4 regions of the Staphylococcus ureilyticus genome follow, and region 1 is predicted to be linked to each of the others. Evidence: predicted binding sites of a transcription regulator. Region 1 holds the regulator's gene; each other region holds the start of a gene.

What was found. Region 1 encodes Rex, which represses fermentation and respiration genes when NADH is low (regulators of the CRP and FNR family bind a similar motif). Its sites were predicted from a motif close to TTGTGAAATATTTCACAA; they were not measured.
Region 2: the regulator Rex is predicted to act here: its motif matches at 3,365-3,382, upstream of MUA21_RS03945 (cytochrome ubiquinol oxidase subunit I).
Region 3: the regulator Rex is predicted to act here: its motif matches at 3,305-3,322, upstream of qoxA (cytochrome aa3 quinol oxidase subunit II).
Region 4: the regulator Rex is predicted to act here: its motif matches at 1,543-1,560, upstream of ahlS (AhlS family quorum-quenching N-acyl homoserine lactonase).

The regions. Positions count from the first base shown of each region.
Region 1 is NZ_CP094825.1:1,711,758-1,716,979, forward strand. Features, by position in the region: gene MUA21_RS08510 (sulfurtransferase TusA family protein) at 345-569, opposite strand; partial or broken gene MUA21_RS08515 (YeeE/YedE family protein) at 596-1,680, opposite strand; gene MUA21_RS08520 (redox-sensing transcriptional repressor Rex) at 1,866-2,507, opposite strand; gene abc-f (ribosomal protection-like ABC-F family protein) at 2,655-4,583, shown strand; gene MUA21_RS08530 (MutS-related protein) at 4,929-5,222, shown strand, end outside.
Region 2 is NZ_CP094825.1:801,934-807,155, reverse strand. Features, by position in the region: gene rnjA (ribonuclease J1) at 1-2, shown strand, start outside; gene MUA21_RS03955 (potassium channel family protein) at 226-885, opposite strand; gene MUA21_RS03950 (cytochrome d ubiquinol oxidase subunit II) at 975-1,991, opposite strand; gene MUA21_RS03945 (cytochrome ubiquinol oxidase subunit I) at 1,991-3,343, opposite strand; gene MUA21_RS03940 (glutaredoxin family protein) at 3,544-3,783, shown strand; gene ptsP (phosphoenolpyruvate--protein phosphotransferase) at 4,014-5,222, opposite strand, start outside.
Region 3 is NZ_CP094825.1:778,372-783,593, reverse strand. Features, by position in the region: gene purK (5-(carboxyamino)imidazole ribonucleotide synthase) at 1-783, opposite strand, end outside; gene purE (5-(carboxyamino)imidazole ribonucleotide mutase) at 770-1,252, opposite strand; gene folD (bifunctional methylenetetrahydrofolate dehydrogenase/methenyltetrahydrofolate cyclohydrolase FolD) at 1,457-2,314, shown strand; gene MUA21_RS03830 (immunoglobulin-like domain-containing protein) at 2,909-3,226, shown strand; gene qoxA (cytochrome aa3 quinol oxidase subunit II) at 3,490-4,611, shown strand; gene qoxB (cytochrome aa3 quinol oxidase subunit I) at 4,611-5,222, shown strand, end outside.
Region 4 is NZ_CP094825.1:121,357-126,578, forward strand. Features, by position in the region: gene MUA21_RS00530 (cupin domain-containing protein) at 189-554, opposite strand; gene MUA21_RS00535 (NAD(P)-dependent oxidoreductase) at 569-1,522, opposite strand; gene ahlS (AhlS family quorum-quenching N-acyl homoserine lactonase) at 1,800-2,648, shown strand; gene MUA21_RS00545 (zinc-dependent alcohol dehydrogenase family protein) at 2,664-3,791, shown strand; gene MUA21_RS00550 (anion permease) at 3,888-5,222, opposite strand, start outside.

The sequences.
Region 1 (5,222 bases):
TCTATTTTATCATATTGTAATCCCTTTAAATACTATTAAAATCAAAGTCAACTTGCTTTATAAACACTTTTAACAATTGACAACTTTATGAATAACACTTTCAAAAAATCATCAATATACTTTGTTAGTTTTAAGAAAATTTATAAATAGTTCAACTCGGACTAACCTCGTTTAACCTTACAACGCGTGTAACTAAATGAGAAATTTTTATAGAACTAAATAAAGTCCGAAACATAAAATATGTCTCGGACTTTTTTTCTGTAGTCAGCCTTTAACGAAGTGAAATCACTTCATATAGCATTGTGTTTTATCTTATTCAGATATTCAAATTTAGTTTTATATCACTAAGCTTTCTGAACAGTGATTGTCCAAGAAGCATCATCAAGTTGTTCATAATTAGTAACTGGGTAACCTTCTTCAGCTGCCCAATTTGGAATTGCTTCAGTTGCTTGGGTACAATCAAAATCAATTTTTAATTCGTCCCCGTTCTCTAAAGTAGTCATTTTCTTCTGTGCTTCAATCAAAGGAAAAGGACAAACCATACCTACTGTACCTAATTCATATACCATAATGAAATCCTCCTAAAAATTAAAATTTACGTCGTCTGTGTTTGTGTAGAAACTTTTTGCGTTGTAGATTTTTGAGCTTTTTTCATTGGTTTGATAAATATGAAGTAACTCATAAACCAAGCACCTAATATCATTGATGCAAGCGCGATCCAACCTTTCCAAGACATTGTAGCTGTTTCAACTAAACCATTTCCGATAGAGCAACCGCCTGCTACTGATGCACCAAATCCCATACATACGCCACCAATAACACTATTGCGGATTGTTTTTTTATCTGGTAATCTCCACTTAAATTCTCTAGCACCTTTTGCTGCAATATAAGAACCAGCAAAGATACCTAAAACAAGAAAGACACCCCAATCTAATAGTTGGACATCACCAGTTACAAAGAATTGAACAATGTTTGCAGATGGTGTTGTAATGCCTAAACCGTACATTCTACCAGTAGATTCACTCACTGGCCAAGCCAATAATGCAATGAGTCCAACTGCAATAGCTGCAACAAATGGATGGTATTTTTTTCAAATAAATAATAGCGAATTCCTGTAAATTTTTGTTTTAACTTTGGTACGGCAATTTTGGGTTTTGGTTTGCGTAGTGTTTTTACAACAAATATGAGCGTTATCATTGTTAATAAAGTGACCCAAATCCATGTCGGAATACCTGTAGTTTGAGCCATACTTGTATTTACATTAGTAGGTTTATTGATACCGTCCATTAAAGGTAATAATAAACCAAATTTAGTAGCAGCTGATGTAAATGCATATGCAATAAGTGCTATCCAACTACCAATTAATCCTTCTCCTGCTCTATACCATGTGCCAGTTGCACAACCGCCTGCTAATATAATGCCAATACCAAAAATAAATGAGCCAATAACCGTACCTATGATTGGATATGTGGACTCTGGTATTTGCACTAATCCTGTTGAAGTTAAAACGAGTAGTCCGATACTTTGAACGGATATTGCTATTAATAAGGCATAAAACATTTTATTACTTTTTTGGATATACATATCCCTAAATCCACCAGCAAGACAAAACCGTGTACGTTGCATGACAAACCCCAAAAGTCCGCCTACGATTAAGCCACTGATTACTAACCACGTCATAACATTACCTCTTTTCCGATGAAATTAATATGAATTATCATATTAGATTTACAGTGAAATTTCAACCTTTCTGTTTTAAGTCTTATGAAAAGAAGTGCTATGAAAACTTGCTAGTAAAAAAACTTTGCATAGACAACTAAACATCAAAAATGTTTGCATCTATACAAAGTTAATATTAAAAATTATTATTTATTACTGTAATTTTTCATAAAGAAAAGTAAAGATTGTAGTTCAATCCCTAAATCAATATGATGAACTTGAACATCTGATGGCGTATAAACACGTGTTGGTGTAAAATTTAAAATCCCTTTAATGCCAGCTTCAACTAATGTATCTGCAACTTGTTGTGCTGCATTTTCAGGCGTTGTTAATATCACGACATCAATTTGCTCTTGCTTTAAGACATCGGTAATTTTCGAAAATGGGCTTACAACCACATTGCCTATTTGTGTTCCTATCACATCATCTCGTATATCGAACGCCTCTGTAATAGTCATTTCATCATGAATAGAAAAATTATATGTTAGTAATGCTTTACCTAGGTTCCCTACACCTACGATGGCTATTTTAATTTCATCATTTTCACTTATTTCATTTTTAAAAAAATGTAACAAGCTATCAATATTATAACCATACCCTTTTTTGCCTAATTCACCAAAATAAGAAAAATCACGACGAATTGTTGCAGAATCAATGTTCAAACCTTCACTAATTGTTTTAGAATTAACTCTGTCTATCCCTTTAGATTTCAAAGTATTGACGAATCTATAATATAACGGTAACCGTTTTAACGTGGCACGAGGAATCTTTTCGCTTTGGTTAGCCAAGATCTTGTCCTCCTATACTATAATGTCTAATTAATCTTATAATTACTACAACATTATACATTAATACATTATAAAAATAAACACTGGTAGTTTTAACAACACGCAGAATACGGTAGAATGATAATGAATAGAGAGGTGCAAAATCGGATGATATTATTACAATTAAATGACATTACTAAATCATTCGACGGAGAAGATATTTTTAACAATGTAGATTTTGAAGTGAAAACTGGTGAACGTATTGGTATCGTAGGACGTAACGGTGCTGGTAAATCTACATTAATGAAAATTATTGCTGGCGTCGAAGGTTATGATAGTGGACATGTTTCAAAAAGTAAAAATTTAAAACTTGGTTATTTAACACAACAAATGACACTCAACACAAACCAAACTGTGATTGAAGAAATGTCTAAACCTTTTGAAAATATGAAAAAGCTAGAAGCTGAAATGAAAAAAGAAACAGATTGGTTAGCACAACATGCAAATGCATATGATACAGACGAATATAAAAGTCATATCGATCGTTATGAATATTTATCCAATGAATTCGAACAACAGGATGGATATCAATATGAAAGTAAAATAAAAACCGTGCTCCATGGACTGAATTTTACTGAAGCGGATTTCAATCGCCCTATTAATGATTTTAGTGGTGGTCAAAAAACTAGGCTTTCATTAGCCCAAATGTTATTAAGTGAACCTGATTTATTATTACTTGATGAACCTACTAACCATTTGGATATGGAAACAACACAATGGTTAGAAAGTTATTTAAACTATTTTAAAGGTGCTATTGTTATCATTAGCCATGACAGATATTTTTTAGATAAAATAGTCAATCAAATCTATGATGTAGCCCTTGGCGATGTGCAACATTATATAGGTAATTATAAACAATTTATTGAAAAAAGAGATAAGTATTATGAAAAACGCATGCAAGAATATGAACGTCAACAAGATGAGATTAAACGCTTAGAAACTTTTGTTGAGAAAAATATAGCAAGGGCTTCAACTACTGGTATGGCAAAAAGCCGTAGAAAAATGCTTGAAAAAATGGAAAGAATCAATAAACCAATGATTGATGCCAAAAGTGCTAATATCCAATTTGACTTTGATAGAAATACAGGAAATGATGTTTTCCATATCAAAGATTTAGATATTGGATATGAGCAGCCAGTTACCAAAGGTATCAATATTGAAGTGACTAAAGGAGACCATATCGCCATTATTGGGCCTAACGGTATCGGAAAATCGACTTTAATCAAAACAATTGCAGGTATTCAACCGAAATTGAACGGAGAAATCACTACTGGTGCAAATTTAAAAATCGGTTACTATGATCAAAAACAAGCTGAATTCAAATCTAGTAAAACAATACTAGATTATCTGTGGGACCAATACCCTTCAATGAATGAAAAAGATATTCGCGCAGTACTCGGCCGATTTTTATTTGTACAAGAAGATGTTAAAAAAATCATTAATGACCTTTCTGGTGGTGAAAAAGCTAGATTGCAATTAGCTTTATTAATGCTTGAGCGTAACAATGTACTTATCTTAGATGAACCTACAAATCATCTCGATATAGATTCAAAAGAAATGTTAGAGCAAGCATTGGATCATTTTGAAGGTACGATTTTATTTGTTTCTCACGATCGTTATTTTATAAATCAACTTGCAAACAAAGTTTATGATTTGGACATTCATGGTGGCACAATGTATTTAGGAAATTATCAATATTTTATTGAGAAAAAAGAAGAAAATGAAGCAATTCAAGCTAAAAAGGAAAATGAAACTTCACATCAAACAAAACCAATAGAATCACAAAATGATCATTATACTGATCAAAAACTTCAAAAACGTGAACAACGCCAAATTGAACGACAAATTGATGAATGCGAAACTAAAATAGATAACTTTGAAACTAAAATCAATGAAATCAATGAAATGCTAACTCTGCCAGATATATACAGTGATCCAGAGGAAGCAAAGCGTTTAGCTAAAGAGAAAGAAAATAGCGAACAAGCATTAGAACAAGTTATGTCAGAATGGGCAGAATTACAAGAAAAGTTAATTTAAAGCATATTTGAACTAAAAGTACGAAAATGAAAAATTCATTTTTCGTACTTTTTTATTAACTTTTTACACATTAACTATTCACAACTTTAACCCTATCATCAAAGCTATCCACAGAGTTATCCTAGTTATACACAGGTAAAATGTTACTTTTTCGCCAATGAATATTCAGAAAACAATGTATGTCCACACATTTGCCCACGACTTATCAACAAGTTATACACTAATTGTTGATAAGTACGCACGTTCTCTATTGACATCTATAAATATTTAACTTAAATAGCGATTTGTATATCAATTTATTTCATGACATAATAAAGCATATTAATTTAGTATGAGGTGAAACTTATGTATCCTATTCTTTGGTTCCTAATCGCTTTAATAATTGGAACAACTCTTTTATTTATTATCACAACAATCATTGCCAATAAAAAGTTAATACATGATATCAAACCTTTATGGTCCTTAAGAAAGCCTTTAGAATCTTTTGTACGACCAAATCACAGGTATAGTTATCAATTCGATACATATAAACACCAGTTTGATGAAACAAATCTGATAGATGATAAAACTTACGCAGACTTGAATTTAAAAGCCCTTTTCGACAGCATGAACTTTAATTTTACTACTATTGGTGAGATG
Region 2 (5,222 bases), 910 kb from region 1:
AATCAAACTCAATGCCTCATCCATTTGTAATGGATGAGGCATTTTTACATTAAACACTTGCTATTTTGACTGAGTACATTAATTAAAAGTTAAGTTTGAACCTTGTATAACTTATCTATTCACAAATATCAAAATCCCTTAAAGAATACACTTTACACAAAAAAGAAGAGTGTGGGACATCACTGTTTTGTCCCACCTCTTCTACTTTAGTTCATATATTAATATTTATCTTACTACCTTTTTTTCAAATCGGTTTAAGTCATTATCATGACCAATCATAATTAAAATATCCCCAATTTCAATATTTATGTTTGGGTCTGGAGATACGATAATATCTCTACCTCTTTTAATGGCAATAATACTTATACCATATTGCGCTCTAATATCTAATTCTATAATGGTTTGTCCTGCCATTTTTTCACTAACTTTAATTTCTACTATTGAATGTTCATCTGCTAGTTCTAAATAATCTAAAACACTAGCACTAGCTACATTATGTGCAATTCTCCTACCCATATCTCTTTCAGGATGAACAACAGTATCTGCACCAATTTTATTTAAAATTTTTGCATGATAATCATTTTGAGCTTTTGCCGTTACTTTCTTAACACCTAACTCTTTTAAAATTAAAGTCGTTAACGTACTCGATTGAATATTTTCACCAATAGCAACAATTACGTGATCAAAATTTCTAATGCCTAAACTTTTCATCACAGCTTCATCAGTTGTGTCAGCAATTACCGCATGTGTGGCAATATCACTATATTCATTCACACGCGCTTCATCCATATCAATCGCCATAACATCCATATCTAAAGCATTTAATTCTCTAACAATGCTACCGCCAAAACGACCTAAACCTATAACCACATATTCTTTATCCATATGCGTCCTCCAAAAATAAGATAATTGAAATATATCAAATATCCGTAGCTTAAACAATAAACATCGCTACTATATTTAAGTATATTCGTCTATTTTTTACCTTCAACATATTTTTTATCAAAAACAAATAATCTCAATAATAATATTAGCGATGGAATTAGTAAAAGTAAACCTAAAATAAATGCGATGATTAAAGCAATAGCCATCCCACTATTCACAACATGTTCATCTATACGAATATATGGATATAAAATGTATGGTAACTTACTTACACCATAACCGAAGAACGCAAAAGCCATTTGTAAAATAACTAAGACAAATGCAAAACCATGCCATTTTTTCATCAATGTGAGTAACATTGTACCAGCAAAACATAAAAAGCTGAGTGCAAACATCCACCAATAATCAAATACCGCTGTATAGAAATGCGTTTCATTTTGCAATCTTAACGATAAGAATACAAATAATGAAATAGCGATCATTGGTGGTCCCCAAAATAAGAACCAGTATCTTAATAAATCATAAGCTGGTTTATCATTCGCTTTAGAAGCATAATAAGTTAAAAATCCAGATGAAATATAAAGTACAGATATGATTGCAAGAAATACAACTGACCATGAATATGGACTTAACAATAATTCAAACCAATTTAAATCTAAATGGTTGCTTGAACCGGTAATATAACCACCCTCAGAAATCGTTAATGTAGTGGCTAATGCAGCTGGTATGAATAATCCTGCTAAACCATAAAGTGCAAGCCATGGTAGTTTTGTGTCTGGTCCATAGTTTTCAAAAGCATAAAAGCCACCTCTTATGGACAACAATATCAACGCAATTGATGCTGGTAAAAGCAACACTGTACCAAAATACATCGCGGAATCTGGGAAAAACCCAACCATTCCTACGAAGAAGAATACGAAGAAAACATTCGTTACTTCCCAAACCGGATTAAGGTAACGTGCAATCAAATGGTTTATTTTTTTATCTTGTTTTGTCAATTTAGCATGTAACGTAAAGAAACCAGCACCAAAATCAATTGATGCAACAATAATATAACAAAATAAGAATATCCATAGTACTGTGATACCTATATATGCGAATATCATCATGCATCACCTCTTTCCGATGAAGTTACTTCAAATTCTTTATATGCTGGTTTATTTTTAAACATCCTTATTAGTACATAAGAAGAAGTAACAATCAATATTAAATATAATATACCAAATAATATTGTTACGAACGTTAAACCACCTGCTTGAGTGGCAGCTTCAGCCACTTTTAGATAACCACGCACAATCCAAGGTTGACGACCTTGTTCCGTTAAGAACCAACCAAATTCTATTGCCAACATCGCTGCAGGTCCAGTTAATAAAGCGCCATATAGCATTGGTTTGGAATAAGTGAATTTCCGTAATTTTTTAAAGCATAATGTTAGTACAAAAGCAGCTGAAACAATTAAACAGAACACGCCCATCGACACCATTAAGTCGAAATAATAATGGACAATCATCGGTGGATGTAGTTCTTTTGGAAATTCATCCAAGCCTTTCACCTTAGTATTAACATTATTATCAGCCAAGAAGCTAAGTAGACTCGGAATTTTAATTGCACCAGTTACTTCTTGTGTTTCTTCATTTAAAGAACCAAAAAGCACTAAATCAGCATTGGATTCCGTATCAAAATGCCATTCATACGCAGCTAATTTTTCTGGTTGTTCTTGATGTAAAAATTTTGCAGATAAATCTCCTGCCAACATAGAACCTAACGTAAAGACAACGCCAAGTATCATTGTTAATTTTAAAGCTTTTTTATGATATTCTGCATCTTTTTTAAACTTATTTTTCACTAATTTGAATGCAGCAATGGCAGCTAGTACAAAAGCCATCGTCATAAAAGCAGTCGTTACAACGTGAAAAGATCTTATTAAAAATGAGTCGTTAAACATTGCTACCCAAGGTTCAACATTTATCATTTTACCATTTTTAATTTCAAAACCAGCCGGTGTATTCATAAATGAATTAACCGCTGTAATAAAGAAGGCAGAGAAAGAACCTCCAATAATCACTGGTATACTAATTAAAAAATGCGTCCATTTACCCTTAAATCTATCCCATGTATATAAGTATATACTTAAGAAAATCGCTTCAAAGAAAAATGCAAATGTTTCCATAAATAATGGTAATGCAATCACATGACCACCCATTTGCATAAATGTTGGCCATAGTAATGACAGTTGTAAACCTATAATCGTACCTGTTACAACCCCCACTGCCACAGTAATCGTATAACCTTTAGACCATCTTTTGGCTAACGTTATATAATGGGGATCATTCTTTTTAATCCCTAAAAACTCAGCAACTGCAAACATCAATGGTACACCTACACCTATTGTTGCAAATATGATATGCACTGCAAGTGTCATTGCAGTTAGAAAACGAGCTAATTCAACTGAATCCATAATATCACCTTTTTAATTTATTTGTGACAAAAATCACAACGTCCATTCATTATAAACCCAATGGCTATGTTTTAAAATTAGTTAAACTCAGAATTAAGTGACAAATTAATGACCAATTACATGTAATTTTATAGCTTGAATTATAATTAAAAGTCACTTACTATTAAAGAAAATGACTTTGTAGAAAGGATTGATGCTGAATGACTGATATCATCATTTACACACAAAATGATTGTCCTCCTTGCACCTTTATAAAAAACTATTTAACTGATAAAGGTTTTAAATATATAGAAAAAAACATTGCTAATCAGCAATATCGAAATGAAATGATTGATTATGATGCATTTGCAACACCCTTTATATTATTGAATGGTGAACCAATGTACCAAGTTGATATGGATAAAATTAACCACGTTTTAAATATTGAAACAACACATTAAATTTCACAACTCTATAAAATAATCTAAATCAACTAGGCTAATAAGGCAATTCATCACTTTAGTTGTTTTAACTAACCATAACCTAATTTCAGCTATATTAAACAAAATGAGTAAGTGGATAAATGCTCCTTATCCACTGTTATATGTATATCTACTTAGTATTAAAATAAATCGCAATATAATAACTAAAAAAGCTGGTAATCCATTATATAATGAATTACCAGCTTTTTTTATTGCGTATAATTACTTACTAAATCTTGTACTTCTTCAGAAGTAGCACAGTTAATCGCTTTTTGCGCTAACTCTTCCATCTCATTTTTACTTAATCCTTTAATTTGACGACGTGCTTTAAGAATTGATGTAGCACTCATAGAGAATTCGTCTAATCCTAGGCCCAATAGTAATGGAATAGCAATTTCATCTCCGGCCATTTCTCCACACATTCCAGTCCATTTGCCTTCTTTATGAGAAGCATCAATCACTTGTTGCACTAAACGTAAAATTGCTGGATTGTATGGTTGATACAAGTAAGATACTCGCTCTGACATACGATCCGCGGCCATTGTATATTGAATTAAATCGTTCGTTCCGATGCTGAAGAAATCTACTTCTTTAGCAAAAACATCTGCTAATGCTGCAGTTGAAGGAATTTCTACCATGATACCAACTTCTATATCATCAGATACTTCAATACCTTCATTTGTTAAATTTTCTTTTTCCTCTAATAACAATGCTTTCGCATCACGGAATTCTTTAATTGTCGCTACCATTGGGAACATAATATTTAATTTCCCATAAGCTGACGCACGTAATAAAGCACGCAATTGTGGTCTAAAAATGTCAGGTTGATCTAAACATAAACGAATCGCACGGTATCCTAAGAATGGATTCATTTCTTCTGGTAAATTTAAATATGGGAGTTCCTTATCTCCACCAATATCTAAAGTACGAACAACAACGCGTTTATCTTCCATTGTTTCAAGTACTTTTTTATAAGCTTCAAATTGTTCATCTTCAGTCGGCATTTCGTCTCTACCCATATATAAAAATTCAGTACGATATAATCCTACACCTTCAGCACCATTTTCAATTACACCTTTCAAATCATTTGGTGTACCGATATTAGCAGCGAGTTCAGCATGAGCACCATCAACAGTTGTTGTTTCTTCATCGCGTAATTTTTGAAGTTCCTTTTTATCTTCAAAGAAACGTTCACGCTTGTTTTGATATGCAATGACTTCGTCTTCTGTAGGATCAATAATCAATTCGCCAGTTAAACCATCAACAATAATCATATCACCTTGTTTAACTTCTTGCGTGATTGATTTCGTTCCTACTACTGCAGCAATTTCTAGTGAGCGACTCATAATTGCTGAGTGAGAAGTTCTACCTCCAATATTTGTAACAAAACCTTGTACAAATTCCTTGTTTAATTGAGC
Region 3 (5,222 bases), 930 kb from region 1:
TGAATCGATGAAAAACTCCACTGTAAACGTACCTACAAAGTGAATATGTTTAATGATTTTTTCAACTTCATTTCGTGCTAATTGTTCAATTTGTGAATCCACACGTGCAGGCACAACAGTCTTAAATAATATTTGGTTTTGATGTTCATTTTCTTGTAACGGGAAGTACGTAATTTGATTATTGTTACCAATCGTTACCGTTAAAGAAACTTCTTTTTGTAGATTTAAAAATTTTTCAGCAACGCATTCTTGCTTTTCAATTAACGCTTTTGCATTGTCCAAATCTGTTTCATTTGTAATAAGTAATTGTCCTTTTCCGTCGTATCCACCAAATCTTGTTTTTATCATAAATGGAAAACCAATTTTTTCTATAGCTTGAGATAACTCATCTGGGTCAGATAATTTTATAAATGGTGCTACTTGAGTTCCAGCACCTTGCAAGGTTTGCTTTTCAATCAATCTATCCTGTAACAGTTGTATAGCTTGATAGCCTTGAGGAATATTATATTGAGAAACTAATGTTTGTAATTGATGCGCAGAAATATTCTCAAATTCGTATGTGATTACGTCGGACAATTCACCTAATTGAATAAGCGATTGTTCGTCATCATAGTTTGCTTTTATAAATTGATGCGCTAAGTATTGACATGGACAATTTTCATCAGGATCTAAAACGATAACTTTATAACCCATTTTCTGTGCAGATTGTGCCATCATTTTTCCTAATTGCCCGCCACCAATAATTCCAATCGTTGATCCAAATGTCAGTTTATTGAAGTTCATGTTGCATCTCACTCACTTTCTCAACCAATGATTTTTCATAATTTTCCAAATTATTTTGAATAACTTTATTACCAATGCTGAGCATTCTTGCAGCAAGTATTCCTGCATTTTTGGCTCCAGATTTGCCTATAGCTGTCGTTGCCACTGGAATACCACCCGGCATTTGGACAATAGATAGGAGAGAATCTAATCCTTTTAAACTTTTAGATTCTATTGGCACACCAATTACTGGTAATGTCGTCATTGAAGCAACCATACCTGGCAAGTGTGCTGCTCCACCAGCACCTGCAATAATGACATCATAGCCATTGTCTCTAGCTCCTTTTGCAAATTCATACATTAATTGAGGCGTACGATGTGCGGAAACAACTTTCTTTTCGTACGGTATATCTAGTTGTTCTAACATTTGACAACTTTCTTTCATAGTCTCCCAGTCGGAAGAACTACCCATTATGACTACCACTTTCAAAATGAACACCCTTTCAGAAATTTGAAATGTTACGTCTATTAGATGTATATTACAGATATAGCATAACAACTAAAAATCGCTTTTTCAATCAAAAACCGAACTTTAAAGTAAAAAAATCGTTAAATTTTCGTCTTTTGGTTGAAAAACATGATGTTAATTATGTTAAAGTTAAGTAAAGTTCATACATTGGAGGAGGATTTTTTCATGGTCGCAAAAATTTTAGACGGGAAACAAATCGCAAAGGATTATAGACAAGGTCTAAAAGATCAAGTCGAAGCTTTACAAACTAAGGGTTACACGCCAAAATTATCAGTAATATTAGTAGGTAATGACGGTGCTAGTAAAAGTTATGTGAATTCTAAAAAGAAAGCTGCAGAAAAAATAGGCATGATTTCTGAAATCGTACATTTAGATGAAAGTGCTAGTGAAGAAAAAGTATTAAGTGAACTACAACGCTTAAATGAGGATGACAGTGTCAGTGGCATATTAGTTCAAGTGCCACTCCCAGATCAAGTTAGCGAACAAAAAGTTCTAGAATCAATTAACCCCGCTAAAGATGTTGATGGATTCCATCCTGAAAATATAGGTAAATTATATATTGACCAACAAACATTTGTACCTTGTACACCTCTTGGTATTATGGAATTGCTAAATCATGCTGACATTGATTTAGAAGGAAAAGATGCTGTTGTTATAGGTAGAAGTCATATTGTAGGTCAACCAGTATCAAAACTATTATTACAAAAAAATGCATCAGTAACGATACTGCACTCAAGAACTAAAGACATGCACCAACATTTAAAAAACGCTGATATTATCGTTAGTGCTGTTGGACGTCCTGGACTTGTTACTAAAGAAGATGTTAAAGAAGGTGCAGTTGTAATTGATGTTGGTAATACACCAGATGAAAACGGAAAATTAAAAGGTGATATTGCCTATGATGAAGTTAAAGAAATTGCTGGTGCTATTACACCTGTACCTGGTGGCGTTGGCCCAATGACTATTACAATGGTATTAAACAATACACTTATGGCCGAAAAAATGCGTAGAGGTATTGAATAACAATCACACGCTTAATTTAAAAATATTTTAATAACAGGCAAAACTGAGAATTCATATCTCAAACTAATAAATAAACGTCAATTTCTAAGTGATCACAATAGAAATTGACGTTTATTTTACTTTTATGAAATATAGGCCATGTTGATCTACTATCTTCCTTATATAAAACTTCAAATCACTTTTTACAAAACGAACAAATTGCGTAAGTGAGAATTGTTTATAAGCTGAAGTTCAGTTAAATATTTTATACTTTTCAGTTCAAATCATATTTGCCCAGATAGGCAGAAAAAATCTTTTTAGTAAAATCAGGTTTCTTTCCCCCGCTCGTATTCATTTTTAAACCATCTCCTAAAACAGCTCTTATATTATTAAAACATCCATCAATATGGTTTTATTCAAAAACACTCAATTTTCTTTAGTAGTTTTTACGTTTTTCAAAAATTTATTACAGTTAACTGAATTTTTTCGAAAAATTATAACTTAATTTACACAATTACGTTATATTAAGACTATAGTACGATGTAATTTCTATCAAAATAAAATATAGTGTATTTAAGATAAAAAATAAATGACGCTCATACGGAGGTTTACGTTATGAATAAATTAATGCAGTCATTATCAGCACTCGGGGTATCTGCAACCCTTGTTTCACCTAATCTAAGTGCAGAAGCTACAGAAAATTCTATCCCCGAATTAAAAGGAACAAACGATGTTATCATCGATAAAGGAAATAACTATAATTTATTAAATGGCGTACGTGCTTATGATAAAGAAGATGGTGACTTAACGCACAAAATTTCAGTAGATGGAAATATTAACACTGAAAAAGAAGGCAAATATAAAATTGAATATACTGTAGAAGATTCAGAAGGTGCAACGAATAAATCAATAAGATATATTGAAGTAAAATAAATAGTATATCAATACATATGTCATGATGAAATTCACTCAAACAATTAATTTTGGTGTGAAATTATCCTATCGCCTAAAATATGACACTTTTCACAAAATGTACACATAATTTTAACAAATCTTTGAAAGCCCGTCAGACGTTGAGTTTGTTGGGTTTCTTTTAATTTTACAATAATTTTTTTTGCACAAACACTTGTAAATATTGCGTAATATCTTAAAATTGATGGTAAGCCCTACAATTGTAGTATTAGGAGGTCAAAAAAGTGTCAAAATTTAAGTCTTTGCTTCTACTCTTTGGCTCACTAATTATACTTAGTGGTTGTTCAAATGTAGAAGTTTTAAACCCAAAAGGGCCGGTAGCAAGTGACTCGAAGTTCTTGATTATTTATTCAATCATCTTCATGCTTGTTATTATTGCCGCCGTACTTATCATGTTTGCTCTGTTCCTATATAAATATAGATTACACAAAACAGACGAGTCTGGTAAGATGCACCACAATTCTTTAATTGAAACAATTTGGTTTATCATTCCGGTGATCATCGTTATCGCTTTAGCGATTCCTACAGTAAAATCACTTTATATGTATGAAGCTAAACCCGAAAAACAAGACGATCCACTTGTTGTCTATGCAACAAGCGCTGGTTATAAGTGGTTCTTCAGTTATCCTGAAGAAAAAATCGAAACTGTTAACCACCTAACAATACCTAAAGATCGCCCTGTTGTCTTCAAACTCCAATCAATGGATATGATGACAAGTTTCTGGATACCACAATTAGGTGGTCAAAAATACGCGATGACTGGTATGACAATGGATTGGACATTAACTGCTAGCGAAGAAGGTACGTTCCGAGGACGTAACTCAAACTTCAACGGTGAAGGATTCGCTCGCCAGACATTTGATGTTAATTCTGTTAGCCAAAGTAAATTTAAGGATTGGGTAAAAGATGCTCAAAGTCAAAAGAAATTAGATCAAGATACTTTTGATAAACAACTTTTACCAACTACTGAAAATAAAAACTTAACTTTCAGTGGTACGCACATGGCGTTTGTTGATCCAGCAGCTGATCCTGAGTATATTTTCCATGCTTATGATCGTTTCAATTACGTACAAAAAGATCCAAACTTCAATACACCTGAAGAAATTAAAAAAGATGTATTGGATAAACCGAATAAACCTGCACGTAAACCTCAAATCACAAACGCAAACTATGAACGTCATGGTATGAAAGCTATGATTCTAGGCAATAATGAACCATATGATAGTGAATTCAAAGATGAAGAATCACATAATATGGATGAAATGGAAAAAATCTCAGAAGGTGCTAAAGATGAAAAAGCATCTAAAGCTGAGAAAAAAGACCATGAACATGGAGGTGGACATTAATGAATTTCCCATGGGATCAATTACTCGTTCAAGGTAACTGGATGATTACAATGGCGCAGATTGGTGCACCGTTTGCTATCATCGCAGTAATCGCAGTAATTACTTACTTTAAATTGTGGAAATATCTATACAGAGAATGGTTCACGTCTATTGACCATAAAAAAATTGGTGCTATGTATTTAATCTGTGCTGTATTAATGTTCGTACGTGGTGGTATTGATGCCCTAATGATGCGTACACAATTAGCAATTCCAGATAATACATTCTTAGAAGGAAATCACTATAATGAAGTCTTTAGTACGCACGGCGTAATAATGATTATCTTTATGGCGATGCCTTTCATCTTTGGTTTATGGAATGTTATTGTACCTCTTCAAATTGGTGCAAGAGACGTTGCATTCCCTGTATTAAATAACGTAAGTTTCTGGTTATTCTTCTCTGGTATGTTGTTATTCAACCTATCATTTATAATCGGAGGCTCACCTGCAGCTGGTTGGACTAACTATGCACCACTCGCAGGAGAATTCAGTCCAGGACCTGGGGTTAACTACTACCTTATCGCAATACAGATTTCTGGTATAGGTACCCTAATGACTGGTATTAACTTCTTT
Region 4 (5,222 bases), 1.1 Mb from region 1:
GAGCAAGAAAAAACATGATAAAAATACATAAATCAAGTGTTAAAGAATATAAGGGTGCATATAAGTGTTATTAAAGTAAGTCAAATACCACTTAAGAGCCCTAGCCACTAAAGCAGACTTATAACCTAAAAGAAAACCACCTGTGAAACAGGTGGTTTTAATTTTATAATAATTAAAATACATCGCGCTTATTGTGCACATTCATATGGGTTGAAGTCCAATGGCATTGGTGTAGCAAAACCTAACATGACAAAGTCTTCATCACCGGTGTTAGTCATGCCGTGCGCATCTCCTGGGAATGAAACGAATATATCTCCGGCTTTAATGGGTTTTTGTTCATTATCATTTGTGAAAAATGTTCCTTCGCCTTGTAGTACAATCCAAACATCATCTGCATCTTTATGTGTGTGACAAGGTAATGATTGTCCTGGTTTAAGACACCAAACCGCACCAGCTGAATGTCGCGTTTCATAAAATATAGTTTTTTTCGCTGTGTCGTCAGAAAAATGTTGTAACTCATTTATTTTAAAAAAGCGATTGGATGTTTGTGACATATTTCTCACTCCTGTCAGTTTACAATATAGTTTGGTTGTTCACCGCTCAGTTGCTTAACTACGTTAGATGCTGCAATATCAGCCATCATGTCTCTTGCTTCAAATGTTGCATTGCCAATATGTGGTGTGATAACTACGTTTTTCATTGATTTCAGTGCTTCAGTAATTTTCGGTTCAAACTCAAACACATCAAGTGCTGCACCTTCAATAATACCTTCTTCTAGGGCTTTTACTAATTCTTCTTCATAAACAATTGGACCTCTTGATGCGTTGATTAAATATGAAGTTGGTTTCATTTTTTTGATCGCATTATAGTCAATCATGTGCTTTAACTTTTCATTATATGCACAGTTTAAAGTTACAAAGTCTGAACGTTTTAAAAGTTCGTCTTGTGAAACATATTCTGCATTTAATTCAGCTTCTTTATCTTCATAACGTTTAGGACCTGAATAAAGCACATTCATATCAAAACCTTTAGCACGTCTTGCAACGGCAGTACCAATTTCACCTAATCCAATAATACCAATTGTTTTACCAGATACTTCACGTCCTCTAAAGAATAACGGTGACCAACCGTTAAATCCTTCATTACGGCAAAGTTGATCTCCTTCAGGAATACGTCTTGCAACAGCAAGTAAAATACCCATTGTTAACTCTGCAGTTGAATTGGTTGAAGCAATGGGTGTGTTTGTCACATTGATATCGTGTTCACGCGCAGCTTCTATGTCAATATTATTAAAACCAGCACCATAGTTAGCTATGATTTTTAATTTTGGTGCAGTTTCAATAATTTTTCGGCTCACGTTAGTAGATAATAAAGTGATTAATGCATCTACATCTTTAATTTTTTCTATTAATAATGCTTCGGAAATTAGCGTTTCACCAGTATACATATCTACGTCAAAATGTTGTTCAAGTTGATTAAGCCCGGCTTCTGGGATAGCACCTGCGATAAAAATCTTCTTCATAAAAATCGTCTCCTCCTATTATGTGAAAATATTCACAATACTTAATTTAAGTTTAACACTATTTGGTGTTTTGGGTATGTAAAAAGTGCCAAAGTGTATTGTGTGTTTTGTGTGATATGGACAAACTGCATTTGTACGTAGAAAAGTGTCGAAAGTTGATTGAATTTCAAGTGAAAATATAATAATTCATTTTTATATAAGTGTTGAGTCTAAGTATTAGTATATTTATGGAAAACCCTTACATTTTAGTGTAATATTATACTAAGAGGTGATTGGTATGGTGAATATAAAAAAAGACCGTATGAAAATATATGTGTTGGATAATGGGCGAATGAAAATGGATAAAAATTTAATGATTGCAAATTCAAACCAGGCGACATTAGATAATCCAAATAAAGAAAATGAACTACATGAATTTCCGATTTATACCGTTTTTATAGATCACCCGGATGCTAAGATATTATTTGATACTGCTTGTAATCCGAATTCAATGGGCGAGGAGGGACGGTGGATTAATGCAACACAAAAAGCGTTCCCTTATTTTTCTGATGAATCATGTCACTTACCAAATAGATTAGAGCAATTAGGTGTCGATCCTAAAGATGTGGATATAGTTGTAGCTTCCCATTTACATCTTGATCATGCTGGGTGTTTAGAGTATTTTACTAATGCGACTGTAATTGTTCACGATGATGAATTCAGTGGTGCAATGAAGTGCTATACGCGTAATCAACAAGAAGGTGCGTACATTTGGAGTGATATCGATGCTTGGATTAAAAGTGATTTGACTTGGCAAACTATAGCGCGAGATCAAGCACATCTAAATCTTGTAGATGGTGTGAAAGTACTTAACTTTGGTAGTGGACATGCCTGGGGAATGATTGGTTTGGAAATTGAAACTGAAGAGTTAGGAACACTCATCTTAGCCTCTGATGCTATTTACACACAAGAAAGTATGGAACCTAAATTACAACCACCTGGTATTCTTTATGATTCGGTTGGTTGGGCAAATTCAGTGGAATATATTAAGCGCCTTGCTCAAGAAAAGAACGCAGAGATTTGGTTTGGCCATGATGGTAACCAATTTGAATCTTTTAGAAAGTCTACGGATGGTTATTATGAGTAAAGGATGTGTGAAGCAATGAAAACAAAAGCTGCAGTATTATATGAAATGGGTGTTGAAGGGCCATATGAAAAAATGAAGCCTTTAAAAATAGAAACTTTAAACCTTGATGCCCCTAAACAAAATGAAGTGCTAATTAAAATTCATGCCGCGGGTTTATGTCACTCTGATTTGTCAGTAATTAATGGGAGTCGTCCAAGACCAATGCCTATGGCACTTGGCCATGAAGCTGCAGGTGAAATTATAGAACTAGGTGAAGGTGTTAGTGATTTTGAAGTTGGAGATCACGTTGTCTGTACTTTTATCCCTAGTTGCGGTAAATGTATACCATGTCGTGAAGGAAGACCTGCATTATGTGAAAATGGTGCAGCTTCCAATGAGAAAGGTGAGATGATAGAAGGTGGGTTCCGACTATCTAAAGAAAAAGATGTCATACATCATCATTTAGGTGTTTCTGGATTTTCAGAATATGCTGTTGTCTCAGAAAATTCAATAGTAAAAATAGATCCAGAAATTCCTTATGAACGGGCAGCAGTGTTTGGTTGTGCTGTCATTACAGGCATAGGTGCTGTTATAAATACAGCTCAGATTAGACCGGGGAGTAACGTAGCTGTAGTGGGTCTTGGTGGCATTGGACTCAATGCTATAATAGGTGCGAGACTGGCAGGTGCTAATGAGATTATTGCTTTAGATATTAACGAAGATAAATTTGAAATTGCTAAATCTTTAGGTGCAACAGCAGTGTTTAACTCAAGTGATGAAAATGTGATTGATGATGTTAAAGCTTACGTAACAGGCGGTGCTGAATACGTGTTTGAAACAGCAGGTGTAGTACCTGCAATGCAAGTAGCATACGCGATAACAAAACGGGGTGGTTCAACAGTGACCACAGGTTTACCTGATCCAAAAGCAGAATTTTCATTTCCACAAGTAACGTTAGCTGCTGAAGAGAGGACGATTAAAGGTTCATATGTTGGAAGTTGTGTTCCTGATCGTGATATACCAAGATTCGTGAGTTTATATCGTCAAAACAGACTCAATGTTGATCCATTAATCAGTGATATTATCTCATTAGATCAGATTAATAAAGGTTTTGATCAGTTAGCAAATGGCGATGCCGGTAGAATTATTATCAAAATGTCTTAATTAATAATTCAAAATATATAAAACAAAGGTTAAGTTGCACGTAAAATCAACAAACAACTTAACCTTTTTATAATAGAAAAACGCTGTGAGTTCATATTACATGATACCAATCATTTTCATCCAAATTGATCCTATGCCAATCCAAACGATAAAGTAAACAATACCGAGAATAAAATTCATTGTCCACCAACGTTTTTGGCTTATATAATCAGCAGAAAATAGTATCGGTGCAGGACCGCTACTATAATGTGTTGTTGAAGCTAATAGGTTACCGAAGAAACCTAATATTAAAGCGCTGAATAATGGCGGTGCACCAGCGGCGACAGCGACTCCTAATAGTGCAGCATACATCGCACTAACATGTGCCGTTGCGCTTGCAAAAAGATAGTGTGAATAAAAATAGAAAACAATTAATAATATGAGCACGATTGGCCAACTAAAATTACCTAAGCTGGATGCAATTAACTTACTTAACCAAGGGATAAAGCCCAGTTTATTAAGTTGATCAGCCATTAATACAAGCACTGAAAACCAAATTAATGTGTTCCAGGCGCCAGTTTCATTTAAAATATCTTTCCAATTTAAAACGCCTGTAATGAGTAAGAGTGAAAGTGCAATAAATGCTGTTAATGTAGCATCTATTTGAATGACACTTCCAGTAATCCATAAAGCGAGTGCTATGATAAAAATAGCAATCATAAATTTTTCTGGAATGGATATTTTACCCATTTTCATTAATTCTTTATGTGCCCAGTTTTTAGCATTTGGCGTTTTTTTAATACTGGGTGGATATATTTTATAAATAATAAACGGTACTATGATCAAAGAAATCAAGCCTGGCACAAGTGCAGCTAAGAACCAGTTCATCCATGTTATATGTACATTCGCAGTGCTTTCTGCAAGGTTTTGTGCGAGCGGATTACCAGCCATCGCAGTTAAAAACATTGCAGCAGTAATTAAATTACCTTGAAATTCAGTGAAAATTAGAAAAGCACCCATTTTTCTTTCTGTACCTTTTTTTGGGTCTGAGCCAAATGATTCAGATAAAGATTTAATAATTGGGAACATAATACCACCTGCACGGGCGGTATTACTAGGTGTTGCCGGTGCTAATATAAGGTCTACGCCTACGAGTGAGTACGCGAGTCCCAAGGTCTTTTTACCAAAAAGATTAACGAATTGTAATGCGATACGTCGTCCTAAGCCTGTCTTCACAAAGCCTCTTGAAATAAAAAAAGCTATGACAATGAGCCAAATACTATTATTTCCAAAACCTTGTACGGCATTTTTTATATCAGAGACGCCTGTAATTACCATGACAGTAAAACCTAGTATAGATACAGCTCCAATAGGCATTGGTTGTGTGATACAAGCAATGATCGTTGCCACAAAAATAGCAAACATATACCAAGCTTGTATACTAAGTGAATC